4 regions of the Marinobacter subterrani genome follow, and region 4 is predicted to be linked to each of the others. Evidence: predicted binding sites of a transcription regulator. Region 4 holds the regulator's gene; each other region holds the start of a gene.

Evidence for each region. Region 4 encodes FliA, which starts transcription of late flagellar genes. Its sites were predicted from a motif close to CTAAAGTTTNNNNNNNNNNNGCCGNTAA; they were not measured.
Region 1: flgM (flagellar biosynthesis anti-sigma factor FlgM) is a predicted target of FliA. The motif match lies at 2,405-2,432, and genes of this name have one in related genera.
Region 2: msub_RS09760 (methyl-accepting chemotaxis protein) is a predicted target of FliA. The motif match lies at 3,168-3,195, and genes of this name have one in related genera.
Region 3: msub_RS00235 (flagellar protein MotY) is a predicted target of FliA. The motif match lies at 2,204-2,231, and genes of this name have one in related genera.

Annotation. Positions count from the first base shown of each region.
Region 1 is NZ_LFBU01000001.1:442,480-447,771, forward strand. It holds gene msub_RS02105 (peptidylprolyl isomerase) at 1-480, opposite strand, end outside; gene msub_RS02110 (hypothetical protein) at 761-1,510, shown strand; gene msub_RS02115 (flagella synthesis protein FlgN) at 1,541-2,011, opposite strand; gene flgM (flagellar biosynthesis anti-sigma factor FlgM) at 2,019-2,345, opposite strand; gene flgA (flagellar basal body P-ring formation chaperone FlgA) at 2,533-3,234, opposite strand; gene msub_RS02130 (chemotaxis protein CheV) at 3,422-4,351, shown strand; gene msub_RS02135 (CheR family methyltransferase) at 4,389-5,216, shown strand; gene msub_RS02140 (flavin reductase family protein) at 5,254-5,292, shown strand, end outside.
Region 2 is NZ_LFBU01000001.1:2,077,132-2,082,423, forward strand. It holds gene msub_RS09750 (MFS transporter) at 1-972, shown strand, start outside; gene msub_RS09755 (DUF4870 family protein) at 983-1,348, opposite strand; gene msub_RS09760 (methyl-accepting chemotaxis protein) at 1,417-3,057, opposite strand; gene msub_RS09765 (PhoX family protein) at 3,276-5,292, opposite strand, start outside.
Region 3 is NZ_LFBU01000001.1:50,891-56,182, reverse strand. It holds gene msub_RS00245 (bifunctional acetate--CoA ligase family protein/GNAT family N-acetyltransferase) at 1-101, opposite strand, end outside; gene msub_RS00240 (histone deacetylase family protein) at 310-1,236, shown strand; gene msub_RS00235 (flagellar protein MotY) at 1,243-2,160, opposite strand; gene pyrC (dihydroorotase) at 2,369-3,400, shown strand; gene rnt (ribonuclease T) at 3,445-4,101, shown strand; gene msub_RS00220 (SDR family oxidoreductase) at 4,155-5,292, opposite strand, start outside.
Region 4 is NZ_LFBU01000001.1:1,204,847-1,210,138, forward strand. It holds gene msub_RS05540 (chemotaxis protein CheA) at 1-911, opposite strand, end outside; gene msub_RS05545 (protein phosphatase CheZ) at 928-1,713, opposite strand; gene cheY (chemotaxis response regulator CheY) at 1,734-2,117, opposite strand; gene msub_RS05555 (RNA polymerase sigma factor FliA) at 2,280-3,023, opposite strand; gene msub_RS05560 (MinD/ParA family ATP-binding protein) at 3,056-3,868, opposite strand; gene flhF (flagellar biosynthesis protein FlhF) at 3,952-5,244, opposite strand.

The DNA.
Region 1 (5,292 bases), 760 kb from region 4:
GGTCTGCTTGCGGGCAATGGCATCGACCACGCCCATGCCTTCCGTTACCTTGCCGAACACGGCGTAGCCAGGGCCACGGACACCGGCATTCAGGAAGTCGTTATCCGACAGATTGATGAAGAACTGTGAAGTGGCTGAATCCGGCGCGCTGGTGCGAGCCATGGCGATGGTGCCACGTAGGTTGGGAAGTGTGGGGCGTGCCTCGTTCCGGACCGGGGCGCGGGTCGGTTTCCGGTCAAGTTCTTTGGTAAATCCGCCCCCCTGGATCATGAAGCCGGGAATGACCCGATGAAAGATCGTGCCATCAAAGAATCCACTTTTCGCATACTGGAGGAAGTTGGCCACGGTTTCCGGAGCCACGTCCGGGCGGAGCAGCAGTTCAATGGGGCCTTCGCTGGTCACCATCCGGACCCTGGGTAGCTGATCGTCGGCCTTTGATTCATCGCTCTGGGCCAGGGCATTGCCGGCCGGAACCATCATTGCCAGAAACACGATCAGGACGGGGATCACACTTTTCACAGGTTTTACCAGGTTTGTCATTTTCAGCCGCTCTCTGAGTTATGGGCAGGAGGATTTCCTGCGACAATTCAACGAATTCTGCTGTCAGGCGCCTGATTTTATCAGAAGGTGATTGTAAAACGGGGACTGCATTCACGCACTCTTGATTACGATCGGCTAAGCTTTCCAGTTATCAGAGCGGCCTCATCATACTGGCCGGGCAGGGTTGTACGGTTTTAACGGGTCAACAAGGAGAATCCGGGTGAGAATCCGTCAGGGATTTCAAGAAAAATCACGCCTCGGGCGATTGCTTGTCAATCGCGGCTATCTGTCCCAGGGACAGGTCGATGAAGGTCTGAAAGTGCAGCAGGAAACCGGTCAGCGCCTCGGTGAGGTGTTTATCCAGGCCGGCTGGATCTCCGAAAAGGAGCTTTACAGGGTCCTGAAGCACCAGTCCCGATACCGCAACGCGGCGGCGCTGGTGACCATGGTTGCGCTACCCCTGCAGCCCCTGGTTTCCTTTGCGGCCAGCAACAGTGCAAGCGCCTCGCAGGCGTCTCCGGAAGCCGGTGAGCTGTATCAGAGCGGCAACCTTGCCCCGCTGACGGAAGCGGAGCTGGCGGAGGTTTCCGGGCAGGGCGATCCGACCCTGCTTGGCCGCATCGGGCTGGTCGGAGCGATGGCTGGCAATCCGATGGGTGAGGGCGGCCAGGCTGAACAATCCGGGCCCGACGTCATCGAGGGCATCAAGCTGGCGGCGAATATCTTTGTGCCGGTTCTGAACTTCCTGGATTCGGATCTCAGCATTTCCGGTGTCCACTACCGGGCGGGGCAGCCACGCTACTCGGTGCGGGAAGACGGCGCCCTGATGCTGGCGTTCCCCGAGCGTATCGAACAGATCCGCATGGACAATATCCGTGTTGCCGGAAACCAGAGCCCGTCAATGGGCAACGTGAGCATTCACGACATCCGGTTCCATCCGGATTCCCGGATGACCATCTATACCCGATAGAGCTGGCGGAGGAATCTGCCGGCGCCGTGTTCAGGCGCTGGCAAGTACCGTACGGCTTGACACCGTGGTCTGCTCGCCACGGGCACCATAGAGTTTTGGCTGGCTGGTAGCACCACGGAAGATATCGGTCAGGCGGGACAGGCGCTTTTGCAGGTGGCTGATGACCCGGCCATTGGCCTGGTTCAGCGACTGGCAGGCGCGCAGTTTCTGATCGGCTTCCTGCCAGAGCTGGTAGAGCTCGGCGAGACCCGCGCTGCGAATGAAGCGGGAAGGTTCGCCGCTCTCGGGGCGGTAACCCATCTGGACAAGGGTGCGGATTTTCTGCTTGGCCCGCTCGCGGATCGCGCCAAGAAGATCGCCTTTCTCCTTGGTGAGCCCATTAAGTGCCTGGAGGTCGGAGGTAGCGAGGCAGGCTTTTTCCCTGTCCAGGACATCAGCCAGCGCGTCCAGTTGGCTGAGATCCTGGGACAGAAGGTTCTTCAGATCATCAATTGCGGCCATGATTTACTCACCCGAAAATGCTTTCATCCATCTCAAGCATTTTCTGGGCCAGTTTCTCGGCATCAATCTTGTAGGTTCCGTTTTCCAGAGCGGAACGGATCTGTTCAATCCGGTCGTCATCCATTTCCGGATAATCGCCGAGTTTCTGCTCAAGCTGTTTGAGATTTTTGGCCTGACTGCTCAGGCTGACGTTTTCCCCCCGGGCTCCCTGAGCCTGGGTTTTTGCCTGCTGATTGGTCGCCTGCTGGGTGTTCTGGGTGCTGGCGCCCTTGTCGGCCGTGGTTCTCTGGGTGTTGACCTGGCCGGGGCCAATTCCATTGAAGTCAACTGACATATCGTTACCTGCTTGCCTGGTGCACCACGGGTGTGGCGCTCACTCGAGTTTATATCTGCTTAACGGCTGTACCGCAGAAACCTTTAGAAACTTTTTTCCTCCAGGGTTAACGTTTTGTTACCCGGAAGCCTATGCCTGCATTTACGGCAAGCTTTTGCCATGTCGGCAAGGCGTTGCCGAATGCATGTCACATCGGGATTTCCACGTGGCCGGGGCCAACAACGTTCCCTTTCACCGTGCGGGAAGACCGGAGATTCTCCACCAGAACCTGCTCCCCGATGCCCGCGCTTGCCAAGGCCTTGCCCCTGGAACTGACCGAGAATCCGCCACTTCTGGCGGTAATGATAACATGGTCGCCGCGCTCAACCGCAGCCGGCGCAGAGAGCATGTCGGGCGTGATCAGTGCGCCGGCATTGATGGATCGCCTGACTTCCATGCCCACGGCCTCTTGGGTCTCTGTTATAGCGCCGCGCCTTGAGGCATTAATCTCAACCGGCTGATGCGTAACGAGATCCGCAGTAATTCGCTCACCGCGAGTCAGTGGCCGGGTTGCTACCAGGGCCGGCCCATGGATTGAAACAGACGCGGTAACAAACATGCGCCATGGGCGGTTGCCCTCGCAGGACACTTGCAAAGTGGGGCTTGTGCTCTTCCAGGGGTCACCGCTGAACTCGACTGTCAGTGGACTTTCGCATTCGGCGAGGGCGACACGGCTGTCGATTGATCCCGACTCATAGGCGACCTTGTAGCCGGCACTGGCCTGTTCTGTGGCAAACTCATCCAGAAATTTCAGGGTGGCTTCCCGGATTTGTCCCGCCGTGGTTTGCGCCAGCAATGAGCCGCTCAAGCCAGACATCAGCAGGAGTACGACGAATTTGGTGATGCGCATATGCAGTTGTTTGTCCTATGCTGTCTATATCCGGGCGGAAAACCACGGACATGCCTAAGGATTAAGTACTAGCGGCCGATACACTAGCCGGTCCGCCGAGCAAACGACGGTTTTCCGTTGTTTCGGCCGTTATTCAGCAAGCAGCAAGATATATGCCGGTGTAACATCGGCAAGCCGGGAGAAAAACATGGCAGGGGTATTGGACAGCGTAAACCAGCGCACGCAGCTGGTAGGGCAGAATCGCCTTGAGCTCCTTCTGTTCCGCTTGAGGGGGCGCCAGATCTATGGCATCAACGTGTTCAAGGTTAAGGAAGTTCTGCAGTGCCCCAGGCTCTCATCCATTCCCAACAGCCGGAATGTGGTCAGGGGCGTCGCGCACATTCGCGGTGAAACCATTCCGATTATTGATCTGAGCATGTCGATTGGACTGCCCGGTATACCGCAGGAAGATCTGGCGACCAGTTTTGTCATCATTACCGAGTACAATCGCAAAACCCAGGGCTTCCTGGTGACCGCTGTCGACCGGATCATGAACATGAACTGGGAAGACATTCTGCCGCCACCCAAGGGCGCCGGAAGGGATGTGTACCTTACCGCTGTCACCAAAATTGATGATAAGCTGGTAGAAATCATTGATGTAGAGAAGGTTCTTGCCGAGGTTTCTCCGCTCGGGGAGAATGTAACCGAAGCCGTGCTGAGCAAGAGTGCCGACCGGGTTCCAGGCCATCTGCCGGTTCTGGTTGTTGATGATTCTTCAGTGGCCCGCCGGCAGATAGAACGCTGCCTGACAGCGATCGGAATGGAAGTCGCCACCAGGAATGATGGCAAGCAGGCCTACGACTATCTCAAGGAAATCACGTCGGACGGTAGCCGGGCGAAAGACCACCTAAGTCTGATTATCTCCGATGTTGAAATGCCGGAGATGGACGGTTACACCCTGGTGACCAAGGTAAAAGGAGATCCGGCCCTTGCCGATGTGTTTATCATGCTGCACACCTCCCTCAGCGGCGTTTTCAACCAGGCCATGGTGAAAAAAGTGGGGGCAGACGATTTCATGGCAAAGTTCAGTCCGGACGAACTGGCAGAGCGGGTAATGGAAATCATCGACCAGGGATGATCCGGCCGTTCAGACATTCATTCAGAACAGAGATCCAATGAAAGCGGATATAACGCCACAGGAATATGATGCCTTCAAGTCGTTCCTGCAGGATGCCTGTGGGATTTTGCTGGGCGAAAACAAACAGTACCTGGTGAAAAGCCGGTTGCGCAGAATTCTCGAGGAGAACAGCCTGAATTCGCTGGGGGAACTCCTTGACCGGCTCCGGCGGCCCGGCCGGGGTGGCTTGCGGGAAGTCGTCATTGACGCCATGACCACCAATGAAACCCTGTGGTTCCGTGACAACCATCCGTTCCGGATACTCCAGGACAAGCTGCTTCCGGAATTGGCCGAGCGTAAGTCCGGCCAACCGCTTCGCATCTGGTCTGCCGCCTGTTCCACCGGGCAGGAGCCTTACTCGGTCGCCATGATTGTCGAGGAGTTCCGGCGGCTCCGGCCGGGAAAATTGCGGGATGTAAAAATCACCGCCACCGACATTTCCAAAAGTGTGCTTGAGGTTGCCCGCAAGGGCGAATACGAGATGCTAGCCATTGGTCGCGGCCTGTCACCGGAGCGCCAGAAGCAGTTCTTTACCCCGTCACTGAACGGCGGCTGGCAGATCAAGCCGCAGCTCAAGACCATGGTGGAATTCAAGGAGCTGAATCTGCTGGAGCGATACATGCTGGGCAAATTCGATATCGTGATGTGTCGCAACGTCCTGATTTATTTTTCCGCCGAATCGAAAAAAGACATTCTGACCCGAATGCATGCCACCCTGAACCCGGGCGGTTATCTGGTTCTCGGTGCCTCTGAATCCCTGAACGGTTTGCCCCACCTTTATGAAATGGTGCAGTGCCACCCGGGCATCATCTACAGAAAAAAATAACGGTGCACCTGAAACCGCTGTAACAAGAGAGCGACTGATGCTGATTGATATTGCCGCGATGGATCCGAAAGACGCA
Region 2 (5,292 bases), 870 kb from region 4:
CAGGCGGCCAGTGTTGTCGCCATGGCGGCCAGCGTCTGGTTTCTTGAGGGCTATACCGCCGGCTACGGCATTATCGCTGCTCTCATTGTGTTTTCTCTGGCCCGGGGATTCTGCTCCGTGTCCATGAAGGACGTTCAGGGCAAGTGCATCCCGAAAACACGGCGGGGCAGGCTGGGAGGACTGGCATCGACCATTGGCGGTACCGCCACCGTGATTCTGACCGTCCTGCTATTCTGGGAGCGGGGTGACCCGACGATTGGGTTTTACGCCGTGCTCTTGTTGCTGGCCGCCTCGCTCTGGGTAATTGCCGGCTTTCTGTTTGCCGGGGTGGAAGAGTTCGGGGGAGAGACGGGCGGCGGAGGCAATGCCATCAATGAGGCTTTCCGGAGTCTGTCCCTGCTACGGGATGATGTTCCCTTCCGGAACTTCGTGATCACCCGGGCGCTTCTGCTGTGCTCGGCTCTGGCGTCGCCGTATTTCGTGGTCCTGGCGCAGAAAGAGTCCGATATTGGCTGGATGCTGGGCATCTTCCTGCTGGCCAGCAGCCTGGCCAGTTCCCTGAGTGCCAGTTTCTGGGGCTGGGCTGCGGATACCTCAAGCCGGAAGGTCATGATCCGGGGTGCCGCGATGGCCAGCGGCGTTTGCCTGATCGTTGGATTCACCGCCCTGTGGCTCGGTACCGATATCGGCAGTGTCTGGTTTTACCCGATCGCTTTCTTCGTGCTCAGCATCGCCCACGCTGGTGTGAGGCTCGGGCGGAAGACCTATCTGGTGGACATGGCAGGGGGCAACAAGCGCACTGACTACACGGCGGTCAGCAATACCGTGATCGGTTTCCTGCTGCTGGCCACCGGCGGCCTGACTGCCCTGGTTTCAATGATTTCCGAGGTGGCCGTGATCATTGTGCTCGGCCTGATGGGCCTGGCCGGCATGTTCAGTGCCATTCGCCTGGAGGAGGTGACGGAGGATTGAGGAGCGCCCCTCAGGACGGCGCCTTGCCGTCATTCAGGGCCAGGGCGCCTTTGACGATCCGGTAGATGATCCAGATGGAAATGCCGAGGAGAATGAACCAGCCGATGATCAGCGGCGTGGTCACAATTCCGATCACCGTCCAAAGCACCCCGATCCAGAAGGTGCGAATCTGCCAGCGGAAATGGCGCTCCACCCAGGTGTTACGCACGTCTTCCAGTTTGACGTAATTGATGATCACGCCCACCAGGCCGGTGATGCCGCCGACAAAAAATGACAACGCCTGAAGGATATAGACCACGACCGCCAGGTTACGGGTCTTATCCGGTTGGCGGGACGCGGGATCAGAATCCGCTGGAATAAACTCCGGTTCGGTCAAGGCAGGTCTCCTGTTGGGCCGTTAGCCGAAGTCTACCACAGCCTCTCGGGCCGGAAATCCCGGAGCGGTCAGTGATTGTCCGGACGGTAGCCGAGACGGAACCCGCCCCAGTGCTTGCCATTGACATACACCGGCACCGACAGATCATGCATGATTTCGCCGGTATCCCGCCGGTAGGTTTGCAACAGCATATTCTCGGTATGCGTGCCACAGCGAATGCCGGTGCGGTCGTTAAACAGCCGCTTGCTCCGGCTCTTGACCAGGTCCACTTTCGGATCACCGGTGGGCGCATGGGCAAAATCCCGGTTATGCGTGGGCACATAGCCATCCGGCGCGGCGGCAATGGCAAAGACAATGGCCTCATGGGCGTTCTTCACCTGTTCCTGGACGGTCGGCAGGAACTGGTCGGTAAACTTGTCAAAACTGCTGGAATACTTCGGCGGATGGGTATTCGGGATTGGCGTCCGGGTCTTGTCGAACAGCGCGCTTTCGGAAAGTTTGCCATCACGGATCGCCTGCTCGAACAACTGGCCAATCTGGTCAGCACCGGCCCGGGCCTGTTGATAGAACGGGCGGTGATAACTCGCCTCGCTGTTCAGCGCGAAGGAGGCATTGGCTTTTTCCGCCAGCTCCATCAGGGTGGCCGCCTGCTCTGCCAGGGAGGCGACGCTGGAGTCGCTCTCGGAGATCTGGTCCCGAACCGTTTCGATGGCCGAGAACACCTGTGCCAGGCTCTGCTCGTTGTTCTGGTCGATTTCGGCAATCCGGGCAACCTGCTGCTGAACGCGATCCGACTGGTCGCGGATCTGCTCAAGCCGCTCGCCGACACTCTCCACAGAGGTCAGCCCTTCCTCCACGCTTCGCGCCAGATCTTCAATTCGCGACACGATCAGGGCCGTATCCGACCGGATTTCCTCAAGGGTTTCCGCCACTTCACCGGTTGCCTGGGCCGTGCGGCCCGCCAACTGGCGTACCTCATCGGCTACCACGGCAAAGCCGCGACCCTGATCACCCGCCCGCGCCGCCTCAATGGCCGCATTCAGTGCCAGCAGATTGGTCTGCTCGGCTATGCCCTGAATGGTCGAGGTCACGCCCTGGATCTTGTGGGACTTCTCGTTCAGTTCCTGGATCAGCCGCAGGTTCTCACCGGATTGCTGGTGTACCGCCCGCACGCTGTCGATGGCCGAGGTCAGCGCCTCACGCCCCTCGATACTGACCTGCTTGTTCTGCAACGCCATGGTGGCGGCATCCGTGGCCTGCTCAGAGGACTCCCGCACGGTCTCGGTAATCTGGCCGGCGTAATCGGCCATCTGGGCGGTTTCCTGCACCTGGCGATCCAGCCGGAGCTTGAGCTGGTCGGCAGCAAACGACACCTGGGCGGCAGAAATGGCGTTCCTGTCGGCACTGCCCGAGAGGGTTTCAACCAGGGCGCGGCCGGCGTTGGCATCGGAAAGCAGTTGCCGGCACTGGGCCTGAAGCGGGTTGTCTTCGGCCAGGGTGCCATCATTCAGGGCCTTGAGCCCCCGTTCCGTCGGCTCCAGTACCCGGATAATCAGAAAACCAGCGGCGGCCACAAGGCCCACGACCAACCCAATCAGCATTGATGCGCTATCCAGACCTAACAACGGCGCCACCCCCGCGCAACCAACTCCGAGAACAGCCGCAATCGCAATCCCCCACAAAACTGAAGCCCGATCCAGTAACCCCATAGCAACCTCGTAGTTATTATCTCTTTTGCATACATTTTTATTGAAGGCCATTGCGGAGACTAAAGAATTGACCTGAGTTAATAACTCATACTTTAGTGGATTTATACCGGTTATCGGCAGGTAAAAAAGTATCTGAAACAAAAAACCGCAAACCCTACCCACTCTGTTACCGAGTGAGCCGGGTTTGCGGTGTTCAGGTGCTTGGTGTGGCGGCGGAATCAGGCGCCCACAACACCACCGTCGTCGCGGGTGACGATCACGGTTGCATCACGGGGACGCGGATCGCTGGCATCAGGCCAGTTTCCGTCCGGGTGCTGAATGTTCACAAACATGGTTTTCACATCCGGCGTTGAGACGACACCCGTCACTTCACAGCCTAACGGGCCAACAAAGAACCGTTTTATTTCGCGGGTCTCCGGGTTGGCGGCCAGCATCATGTTGTTCTGGTACGGCGCGGCGTCCGAGCCATCGGTCTGGATCCAGAGGCGACCGTTGTAATCGAACCAGAGGCCATCGGGGCTGTTGAAAATGTTGTCGTCGGTCAGGGATACGATGACCTCGCCATCAACCACGGTTTCGGTGCCCTGCTCTCCAGCGAACACGAAGATGTCCCAGTCGAAGCTCGTGGCTGCATGGTCGTTGCCTTGCTCGCTCCAGCGAATGATGTGGCCGGTATTGTTGAGCTCATTCGGGTTCGCTGCATTGACGCCTTCGAAGCCAGGCTTACCGCGATTGGAGTTATTGGTAAGCGTGAAGTACACCTGCCCGGTGTTCGGGTCGACCGCACCCCACTCGGGGCGATCCATCGTCGTGGCGCCGGCAATGTCTGCTGCCAGCCGGGTGTTCAGCAGTACATCCGCCTGATTCTCGAAGCCGCTGAAGGCCACCACGTCACCAACGGTTGTTCCCACTGCGGCATCAACCTTTGCTTTAAAATCTGCATTTTCCAGATCCAGAGGCAGCCAGTCTCCGGAGCCATCGTCGTTGAAACGGGCCACGTAGAGGCTACCCTCGTCCAACAGGTAGCCACCGGCCGTCGCCGCATAGTAGGGCTTTGCAGAAACGAACTTGTAGATATACTCGAAGCGCGAGTCATCACCAGAGTAGCAAACCACCGGCTGGCCTTCCTTGACCGGCGCGAAGATCACACCTTCATGGCCAAAGCGGCCAAGAGCGGTGCGCTTTTGCGGCTTGCTTTCCGGGGTGAACGGATCAATCTCGACCATGTAGCCGTAGGTATTGGCTTCGTTGCGGTAATCGTCTGCAGCCGTGGCGCCAACCGTGCTTATGTTGAACCGAACATACTGATCCTCAGCGCTGTCCGCCAGTTCCCAGTCATAGCGACTGGCACTTCCCACGCCAAGACGTGTCTGTTCCCGCGGCTGGGTGGCGTCGCCGTTGGCGAAATAGCCTGCCCAGTTCTCTTCTGCAGCGAGATAGGTTCCCCAGGGTGTCGGGCCCATGGAGCAGTTGTTCAGGGTGCCACGGGTCTCGGTGGCATTCGGGCTGTATTTGGTGATCAGTTTGTTGTAACCGCGAACCGGGCCACGGATATCCATCTCGGTGTTGCCAGTGATGCGACGATTGAAGGGGCTGCCGAAAACGATGTCCCAGGTACCTTCGCTATCCTGTTTGATATGTACAACTGACACGCCGTGCGCGGCGATTTCCTTTCGAACCTCGTCTGCCGGGCGAACGCCTGCGTTGTCAGCAGCAGCGGTCGGTCCACTGGCGTGCAAGGCGTCCTGGTTGATGTATTCATGGTTCATCACCAACAGGCCTTCGGCGGAACTGTTTCCGCCAGCCTTCTGATCGATCGGGAAGAAATGCATGCCGTCGTGGTGCATGCCAACCTGCTGCTCCTGTTCGGCACCGGTATTGGTTCCGTCGGCGCGATACGCGGGATAGGAGCCGGTAATCGGGGTGCCCCACGGCAGGAAGGCTTTGGCCGTGTATCCCTCAGGAACAACAACCTGATTGGCATTGGAGGTTGCAACAGCCTTGAATCCGAGATCGGTTTTCGCAACATTGCCGCTGGTTGCAGGGCTGGAACTGTTATCGCTGCCACAAGCCACCAGACCCAGGCCCATGACGCTGGCAAGCGCGGCGCCCACGCTGCCTTTCATCACGGTACGGCGCTGCATGCGCGCGGCCAGAACCTGATGGAAAGGGGTATTTCCGGAATGGTTAACTACCGGTTCGTAGTTGGGATCCAGGTAATTGGGATCAAGGTCG
Region 3 (5,292 bases), 1.2 Mb from region 4:
TTCCTCAGCACCATGCCGCCAAGGTTATCACCCCGCTCTGATGCACCGATCACCACAATGGATGCAGGGTTGAACAGGCTTTCCAGATACCGGGTGCTCAAGCTGACTCTCCTTACTGTCCGGCCCAGGGCCAGTCGGGTAATAAGTGTAATAAAACAGGTTACTTATAGGTGCATCTCTTATCTTAGGCGCTGATCCTCCGATATGAAATGACTATCGAGCTCATAAGACCAAAGAAACACGGCACCCTGTGGTTTTCCCTGATAAGCTTGAAGAAAATATAAGCAATTCGAAGGCAGCCCCAGACGTATGACCACGGCATTCTTTTCCCACGATGACTTCATGAAGCACAACATGGGCCCGGAACACCCGGAAAGCCCGGAGCGGCTTGCGGCCATTATCAGTTATCTGGCGGATACCGGTCTGGACCAGAGACTGGACTGGGTCCGACCGGAAGAAGTCACTCGTGACCAGTTGCTGACGGTGCATCCTGAGAAATACCTGCACCAGCTCGATCTGATGCAGCCTACCCGGGGCCGGGTGTTTACCGACCCGGACACGGCCATGATGCCGGATACCCTGCGCGCTGCCCGTCTGGCCGCCGGCGCCAATGTCCAGGCGGTGGATATGGTGATGAGTAGCCAGGTTACCAATGCTTTTGTCTGCGCCCGCCCTCCGGGGCATCATGCCGAGCGCGCCAAATCCATGGGGTTCTGCTTTTACAACAACATCGCGCTGGCCGCCATGCGCGCCCTCACCTTCCACCACCTTGAGCGGGTGGCGATCATCGACTTTGATGTGCACCAGGGCAACGGCACGGTGGACATCGTAGGTGGCGACGAGCGAATCCTGATGTGCTCCAGCTTCCAGCACCCCTTCTATCCGCACTCCCATGTGCACCGGCAGGCGGACAACATCGTGAATATTCCGATTGAGGCGAACTGTTCGTCTGAGGAGTACCGGAAGCAGGTGGAAGCCGGCTGGTTGCAGCGACTGAACGACTTCAAACCCCAGCTTGTCCTTATTTCCGCAGGCTTTGACGCCCACCGGCTGGATCCGATGGCGGAGCTGAATCTGGAGACTGAAGACTATCGCTGGCTGACAGAAATGATTGTGGAGGTGGCCGGCGAGCACAGTAATGACCGGATCATTTCAACCCTGGAAGGCGGCTATCACCTTCAGGCCCTGGCCGAGAGCGTGAATGCCCACCTGGAAGTGCTCGACTCGGTTTACTGATTCCGCCTAACCTAGCGGATCCCCGCCGTAGCCATTCGCCTGCTGCAGTTCCGGCTGGTCACCAGCACGCTGCAACCGGATGTTGGTGCGTCGATTATCCGCCGGGCGGTTTGAAACCGGATACTGGTCGCCGTGGGCCCGGACCGTAATCAGGTTTTCATCAATGCCGCGGGCCTTGAGGTAATCGGCCACCACATTGGCGCGATCCTCCGACAGCGCCCGGTTGTTGATCCGGCTGCCAATGCTGTCGCTGTGCCCGTCGACAAAAATCCGCTCCACGGTGGAGTCGGCATTCACGTAGGCCACGATATTGTCGAGTAACTGCCGGTCGGCGGCGGACAACTCGGTACTGCCGCTGGCAAAGGGAATTCTCGATCGGTGGATCTGATCAAAGTTCACCGGCAGTAGATTGTTGGTACAGCGCTGGTAACGCTGATACTCACCGGCAAAATTGATATTGGAAACCTGCACGCGCACCGGGCGGCCATCAAACCAGGATTCCCGGGTAACAGTCGGCTGCATGCCATCAAGCAAGCCGCGAGCCAGAACAAAGGCCTGGCGGGTATCCAGGGCAACCTGGCGACGGCCATCGGAAACATGCACGGTGCCCAGCGGCCTCGGAGCCACGCCCGGACGCCAGGAAGGTGCTTCAACCACCAGGCTGCCGCGGCCGGGGCGCATCAGCGGCGCGTCGGATTCAAGAAAAAACGACAGGCTCTCGCCTGCGCGATGATAGAACACCGCCCGCCCATACCCGGGTACTTCATGCACCAGCCGACATTCAAAAACCGATTCGGCCAGGTACCACTGGCTGTTTTCAATGCCGGCACCATAACTTGCAGCTGCGCCAATCGCGGGCAAACACAGGCCGAGAAGGCCAGCAGCCAGCGCGGTGATCGGATTATTGCGGGGGCGGAATCCCATATCGGTTGCCATCGGTATCAGGGAGTTAACAGGCTCTGAGAGTTTAACGGCCCAGGGTGGTGTTTCTTTAGCTCCGGGACAGAAAACAATCACCGGCACCTTCTGGTATAATTCGCCAAATTTTTCCGGGGCCTGTGTAATACCACCCCCCGGCCTTGCCGTTTTCGGCTCCGGACTCGACTCTCCCAAGGTATTGCGGACAACTGCCATGACTGACCAGCTAACTCTTACCCGCCCCGACGACTGGCACCTCCATGTTCGGGATGGCGATGTCCTGAAGCACGTGGTACCTGCGACTGCGGCGTGTTTCGGGCGGGCCATCATCATGCCCAACCAGGTACCACCGGTAACCACGGCAGCCGATGCCACCGCGTACCGCGACCGGATCCTGGCCGCCGCCAACGGCACCGGGTTTGAGCCACTGATGACCCTGTACCTGACCGAAAGCACCACCCCGGAAACCATCCGGGAGGCCAAAGCCGCCGGCGTTGTAGCCGCCAAACTCTACCCGGCCGGTGCCACTACCAATTCCGCCTCGGGCGTGAAGGACATCCGCAACATCTATCCGGTTCTGGAGGCCTTGGCCGACTGTGGAATGCTGCTGCTGGTGCACGGTGAAGTAACCGACGCCGACATTGATATTTTTGACCGGGAGAAGGTTTTTCTGGAGCGCGTTCTGGCGCCGACGCTTGCGGCCTTTCCCAACCTGAAAGTCGTACTGGAGCACATCACCACGGAGGATTCGGCGGAATTTGTCCGCCAGTACAGCGGCGATAATCTCGGCGCCACCCTGACGCCTCAGCACTTGATGTACAACCGCAACCACATGCTCGTGGGCGGTATCCGGCCGCATCTCTACTGCCTCCCGATTCTGAAGCGCAACCGCCATCAAAAAGCACTCCGGGATGCCGTTGCCAGCGGCGACAAACGCTTCTTCCTGGGCACGGATTCAGCCCCCCATGCCAAAGACCGCAAGGAAGCGGCCTGTGGGTGCGCCGGCTGCTATTCGGCCTTCGGGGCCATCGGCCTGTATGCCGACATCTTCGAGGAGCTGGGCATTCTCGACAAGCTCGAGGCCTTTGCCAGCTTCAACGGTGCCGATTTCTATGGCCTGCCGCGCAACACCGACACCATCACCCTGGTGCGTAAACCCTGGACCATGCCGGCAGAACTACCCCTGGCTGACGGCACCATCGTGCCATTGAAGGCCGGTGAAACCGTTCACTGGCAGCTCGCGTAACTATCGATTATTCCCTATCACACACGGCCAAGACCGGAGCTTGAGTGACTGACGAAAACAAACCACCGCACCCCATGTCCCGCCGTTTCCGCGGCTTTCTGCCTGTTGTTGTGGATGTGGAGACCGCCGGCTTCAACCCCGAGCGGGACGCTCTGCTGGAAGTGGCGGCCGTTATCCTGACTATGGACGACGATGGCTGGTTGCGCCGCACTGAAACCCACGTACAGCAGATTGACCCCTTTGAAGGCGCCAACCTGGAACAGTCCGCCCTGGACTTCACCGGCATTGACCCCTGGAATCCGGAGCGGGAAGCAGTACCCGAGCGCGAAGGCCTGAGTGAAATCTTCAGCCCGATCCGCAAGGCCGTGAAAAACCACGATTGCAAACGGGCCGTGCTGGTGGGCCACAATGCCACCTTCGACCACAACTTCATCTTCGCCGCGGCCCTGCGTGCCGACATCCGCCGCAACCCCTTCCACCCCTTTTCCACCTTCGACACAGCCACCCTGGCGGGCCTCGCCTACGGCCACACCGTATTGGCCCAGGCCTGCAAGCTGGCCGGCATTCCGTTCAGCAACAAGGAAGCCCACTCGGCCGCCTATGACGCCGAAAAGACGGCTGATCTGTTCTGCGGCATTGTGAACCGCTGGAAGGAGCTGGGCGGTTTTCCCCCTCCCCTGATCCCGGAAGAGACCGAGTAACCGCCAGAAAAAAACCCGCCGAAGCGGGTTTTTTTGTTTCAGGATCCAACCGATTACCAGTAAATGCCCCGCATGATGGCCGCAAAGGCTACCTGCTCTGAAGACACCTTGGGCCGCTGGCCGGACTTGCTGCCCGCAGCAGACGGTGAATCCGGGAACATGCGGTAACCCGTGTTCATGACAATCTCTCCCATCTTCGGCGCCAGAGCATGCAGCACCTGGGCAAAGATGCCCAGACGGGTCGCAATTCGCTTCGGCCGGTAAACAATGGCATCAGCCACCATCGTCGCTGCTTCATCCGGCGACAAGGTCGGCACCGAATCGTAGATCTTGGTCGGCGCTATCATGGGCGTTTTCACCAGCGGCATATTAATGGTGGTGAAGGTTACGTTACGGTCAGACCACTCCGAGGCGGCGCATCGGCTGAAGGCGTCCAGCGCGGACTTGGAGGCAACATAGGCCGAGAACCTCGGCGCATTGGTCAGCACACCGATGGATGAAATATTCACCACATGGCCACGGCGGCGCTCCAGCATCGTGGGCGCAAAGCCCATAATCAGGCGCACAGAGCCAAAGTAGTTGAGCTGCATGGTACGCTCAAAATCGTGGAAACGGTCGAAGGACAGATCCAGTGACCGGCGGATCGAACGGCCGGCGTTGTTGACCAGCACATCCACATGGCCGTGATTATCCAGCACTGTTTTAACGAATTCGTCGCAGGCTTCCATATCCGAGAAATCGCACGGGTACGCATGCACGCTGGCACCGCGGGACTCCAGTTCCGCGGTGACTTCCTTGAGGCGCTCCCGTTTACGGGCACCGATCACCAGAATTGCGCCGGCATCTGCCAGCTTCTGGGCGGTGGCCAGACCAATACCGGAGGTTGCGCCGGTCACCACACAGACCCGGCCCTCAACGGTACCGCGCAGCGTGCGGTCCTTGAACAGGTCCGGATCCAGGTGACGCTCCCAGTAATCCCAGATTATCGGTGCGAAATCCGGCAGGCGTGGCACCTCGATACCTGTGTCCTTGAGAACCCGCTCGGTTTCCCGGGCATCGAACCGGGTCGGGTAATTGATGAACGACATCACCGAAGGCGGAATACCCATATCGTCCAGCACCGCCGCGGTGAGCCGCTTTACCGGCGGCAGATTCTTCAGGCTCTGGCGAATGAACGGCGGGATAAAGCCG
Region 4 (5,292 bases):
GGCATGGCCGGTGCCGCAGCCCCCTTGGCTTCGGGTTTCTCAACGGGTTTGGCGGGCTCCTTCGGCTTCTCAGGCTGCGCCGGTTTTGTCGGCTTCTTTGCGGCAGCAGAGTCGCCCACGGTGGGGCTTCCGCCCTTGCCGTGAAGGTCATCGAGCAGCTTTTCGAATTCGTCGTCGGTGATCAGGTCGTCGCTGCCACTGGCTCCTGCCCCGGCCGACGGTTGCGGGTCTTTGCCAGCGGATTCTTCTTCGCCCGCCGGGGCACCGGCAAACTGCCCCTTCCCGTGGAGCTGGTCCAGCAGCGCCTCGAACTCGTCGTCGGTTATCTCGTCGCCGCCGGAGCTTCCCCGGTCACCGGACGCCTCACCGGCATCTGCTGCCGGTGGGGCGCCTTCGGATTTGTCATCCTGCAAGGCATCCAGTAACTGCTCGAATTCGTCATCGGTGATGTCGCCGCCGTCTGCCGGCTGATTACCGCCGGTCTGTTCCGGCTGCGGGGCCGATGCCGCAGCGGTTCCGCTCTCGGGCCTGGCCAGGGCATCCAGCGCCGCAATCAGTTCGTCCGGGGCGGGTGTCAATTCCTCGTGGTTGCGCACCTGCTCGAACATCGCGTTGACGTTATCGAGCGCTTCCAGCACCACATCCATCAGCTCCGAATCCACCTTGCGCTTGTGATTGCGCAGGATATCGAACACGTTCTCCGCGGAATGGCAGCAATTGACCAGGGCATCAAGCTGCAGGAAGCCCGCGCCGCCCTTAACGGTGTGAAAACCACGGAAGATGGCGTTGAGCAGATCACTGTCATCCGGATGTTGCTCTAGATCCACCAACTGTTCTGACAGCTTCTCGAGGATTTCGCCGGCTTCAACCAGGAAGTCCTGCAAAATCTCGTCATCGGCATCAAACGCCATGCGCTACCCTCTTTATTCAGAAACCGAGACTGGACAACAGATCGTCCACGTCGTCTTGTCCCGAGACTACATCGTCACGCTCATCGGCCTTGATCTGCGGCCCGACGCCCTTCTCTGCAGATTCCTGCCTTTCTTCAATCTGGTGCACCGTGCCCGTCAACTGATCGACATGACCGGCCATCACCACCAGACTGAGCATCTGTTCCTCAACCTCTTTGACCAGGGTGGTGACCTTCTGGATGACCTGGCCGGTCAGGTCCTGGAAGTCCTGGGCCAGCAGGATTTCCGAGAGATTGGCGTACATGGTGTCGGCATCGGTTGTCATGCCGGCAAAAAACCGGTCGATCCGGCCATACAGTTCCCGGAACTCCGCCGGCTGCATTTCCCTGCGACGTAATCGCTGCCACTCATCACGCAGGGCGCCGGCCTCCTCCCGAATGGCATTGGCCAACGGCATGGTCGCCTCGACCAGGTCCATCGTGCGATTGGCCGCCTCGCCGGTCATCTGCACGACATACTCGAGACGATCCGAGGCGTCTGTCATTTTCGACAGAGCCTCCTGCTGCTCCGCATTACGGGGGTCTATCTGAAAGTTCCGGATCGCCTCGTGCAGGCTGCGAGTCAGACGCCCAACCTCACGGTAGAGACTCTGATCCCTGACTTCGCTCAGTTCATTGATCAGGGTCATGGCCTTGGCATATTCTCCGGCATTGACGCACTCAGCCAGTTCGGTGGCCTGACGCTGAAGCTTCTCCGTCACTTCCGGCTCCAGGCCCCGATGGTGCTTTTTGCTATCGCTCATGAGAGCCATCCGACCTATGGTTACTGGATTCTTTCAAAGATCTTCTCGATCTTTTCCTTGAGCACCGCAGCGGTAAACGGTTTGACCACATAGCCGTTTACGCCCGCCTGGGCAGCGGCAACGATCTGGTCCCGTTTGGCCTCTGCGGTCACCATCAGCACCGGCAGGGTTTTCAGGTTCTCATCCGCCCTGACCGCCTTGAGCAGATCGAACCCCGACATACCCGGCATGTTCCAGTCGGTAACCAGAAAATCGTATTTCCCGCTTCTCAGCATCGGCAGCGCCGTGTTGCCGTCATCGGCCTCATCGGTATTGGTAAAGCCGAGATCACGCAGCAGGTTCTTGATGATCCGTCGCATTGTGGAAAAGTCATCCACAATGAGGATTTTCATGTTCTTGTCCAAAGGGACCTCCAGTTAGTAACACCCGGAATTCATTTGACCTTTCTGCTCGAAGTCTAGCAGGCCGTTGATTTAACCGCTTATTGTCGGATCTTTGCTTCGGTTGTAAAGCATCGGTTACCAAAAACTACAGACGGTACCGTCGCGGACACACAAAGGCTGTGATCAGTTGCCGGCATCCTGTTGCCAGTCCGACAAGCGCCCCCGGAGGCGCAAGGCGGCCTGGCTGTGAATCTGGCTGACCCGGCTTTCACTGACACCAAGCACGGCGCCGATTTCCTTGAGGTTCAGCTCTTCCTGGTAATACAGGCTCAATACCAGCTTTTCACGCTCCGGCAGCTCTTCGATCGCTTTCGCGAGGCTGTGTCGGAAGGCATCGGACGACAGACCTTCGAGCGGGTTGTCCCGTGGCTCTGTCTGTTCTATCGGCAGCTCGCCGGATTCATTGAGCTCATCAAGACTAAAAAGTCGGCCGCTGTTGGAATCGGAGAGGTAGGAATGGTACTCGGACAGTCCCATGCCCAGTTCTTCCGCCACTTCCATATCCTGGGCTTCCCGGCCAAGGCGATCTTCAACGGTCTTGATGGCCTGGGATATACGGCGGGCATTACGATGCACGGAACGGGGTACCCAGTCACCCTTGCGAATCTCGTCCACCATGGCACCACGAATCCGGATACCGGCGTAGGTCTCAAAGGTTGCGCCCCTGGTAGAGCTGTATCGCTGGGCGGCTTCAAGAAGACCGATCATGCCGGCCTGCATCAGATCCTCCAACTGAACGGAGGCAGGCAGCCGGGCCATCAGGTGCAGGGCAATTTTCTTGACCAGTGGCGCTTGCTCCTCAACAAGCTGAGAAGGCTTCTGGGCACCCGACTGGTTATAGAGTCCAAGATTATTCGCCAATGTCATGTATCCAATGTTCTTGTTTGACTGGATCCGATTCAGACTTCGACGAGCCGCTCCACAAAGAATTCCAGATGACCGCGGGGAGAGGAAGGCAGCGGCCAGTTATCAACTTTCTCCGCCAGAGCCTTGATCGCCAGGGACGCTTTCGATCTGGGATAGGCATCCAGCACTGCGCGCTGACGCTGCACCGCCTTTTTGACAGCTTCATCGTAAGGCACCATACCGACGTATTGTAGCCCCACGTCCAGGAAGCGCTCGGTGACCCGGGTCAGTTTCTCGAAGAGATGACGCCCTTCCTGCTCATTTTTCACCTGATTGGCAAGTATGCGGAACCGGTTGGTGCCGTAATCCCGGTTCATGAGCTTGATCAGGGCATAACAGTCGGTGATCGAGGTGGGTTCGTCAACGACCACCAGGAGCAGCTCCTGGGACGCTCTCAGAAAACTCACCACCGACTCGGAAATGCCTGCTGCTGTATCGACAATCAGGACATCAATCTGGTCAGCCAGTTCGCTGAACGCGCTGATCAACCCGGCATGCTCCATCGGGCTCAGTTGGGTCATGCGCTGGGTGCCGGACGAGGCCGGAACGATCTTGATGCCCCCGGGGCCATTAACAAGAACGTCCCTGAGATCACACTCCCCGGCCAGCACATCCTGCAGGTTGCGGTTGGCGGTAATGCCCAGCAGTACATCGATATTGGCCAGCCCCAGGTCGGCATCGAGAAGCACCACCCTGCGGCCTTTCTGTGCCAGGGCAATTCCGAGGTTAACCGACACATTGCTTTTGCCGACTCCACCCTTGCCGCCGGAAACCGCGATCACCTGTACAGGTTGTGCTTTGCTCATACTGTTTTTTGTCTCTCGCCACGTTTAGCGGGTGCTGTTGCTTGACGCTTGCTGCCGTTCTGTACTGTCTCGGGCCGGTTCTCTCACGCGCCCTCTGCCACCGCCTGCTGTTGCTGGAGGGTCCTGAGCCGGTCAACGGCCAGTCGCACCAGCGGAACAGCCTCTGCGTGATGCAGGTCTTCGGGAATCTTTTGCCCGTCTGTGTAATAGGCCACCGGCAGGCCGGTTTCCATCACAAAGCCGAGAGACTCGCCCAGTGTCAGGGCTTCGTCAATCTTGGTCATGACGCAACCTGCAAGATTTGCCATCTTATAGCAATGCCAGACGGATTTCATGATACGCGGCTGGCTGGTAGCCGAAACCACCAGATGGGTCTTGATATTGTGATGGCTGCGCGCCAGTTCGGCCAGTTGTTCCTGATAACCTTTGTCGGCACTGGTGAGCCCGGCGGTATCAATCAATACCAGGTGACGGTCTGACAACTCGTCCAGAATATCATCCAGGCTGTGGCTGTCATCCACCACGCGAACCGGCACGTTGAGGATACGGCCGAAAACAAACAACTGCTCGTGGGCCGCGACCCGGTAGCGGTCGGTGGTGACCAGCGCCACCGAATCAGCGCCATGCTTGAGGACATACCGCGCGGCGAGCTTGCCGATGGTGGTGGTTTTACCCGATCCGGTTGGCCCTACCAGGGCGTAGACGCCGCCCTGATCCAGCCATTCCAAGCGTGAGGTCCGAACCCCGGTGCACAGCATTTTCAGGGACTGCTTCCAGCCATCTTCCAGGCGCCCGGCTTTGTGACGACGGGAGAGTGATCCTGCCAGTTCGCTACCGAGCCCGAATTCCTGCAGCCGTTCGGCCAGCCTTTGCTGAACCGCCGTAGTGGCCGGAACCTCAGGCTCCGGCTTGCGGCCATGCATCAGGTCTTTCAGGGAGCTGATTTCCGCGCGCATCTGCGCCAGCTCATCGGAATAGGCCACCCCGGACCGGGCCGGCGCTGCAACTTGGCCACCAAACCCGGCCTCAACAGATTCCTTGACCGCTGCAAACGAGCCACCCGAATACCCTGCGCCGACGGAGGCCCTTTTTTCCCGGACCTCTCGGATCCGATCCCTTGACCGCCCCAGTTCGTCCTCAAGGCGACGGTGCTGGTCGGCTTGCATTTCCGCCAGTCGCGAGCCATTGGTGGCCTCCTGTGCCTGGTCGCCCAGGCGCTGGCGCGCCATGTTTTCGTCATAGTCGAGCGCCGTCACGATTTCGACGCCACCGTCTACCCGGCGGTTTGAGAGAATGACGGCGTCCGGCCCCATCTGTTCGCTGACCTGTTTCAACGCCTCCGCCATGGACTTGGCAAAAAACCGTTTTACTTTCATGATGCCTCTTCCTCCACCGGCAACGCCGTGCCGGCGCTGTCCGCTCTG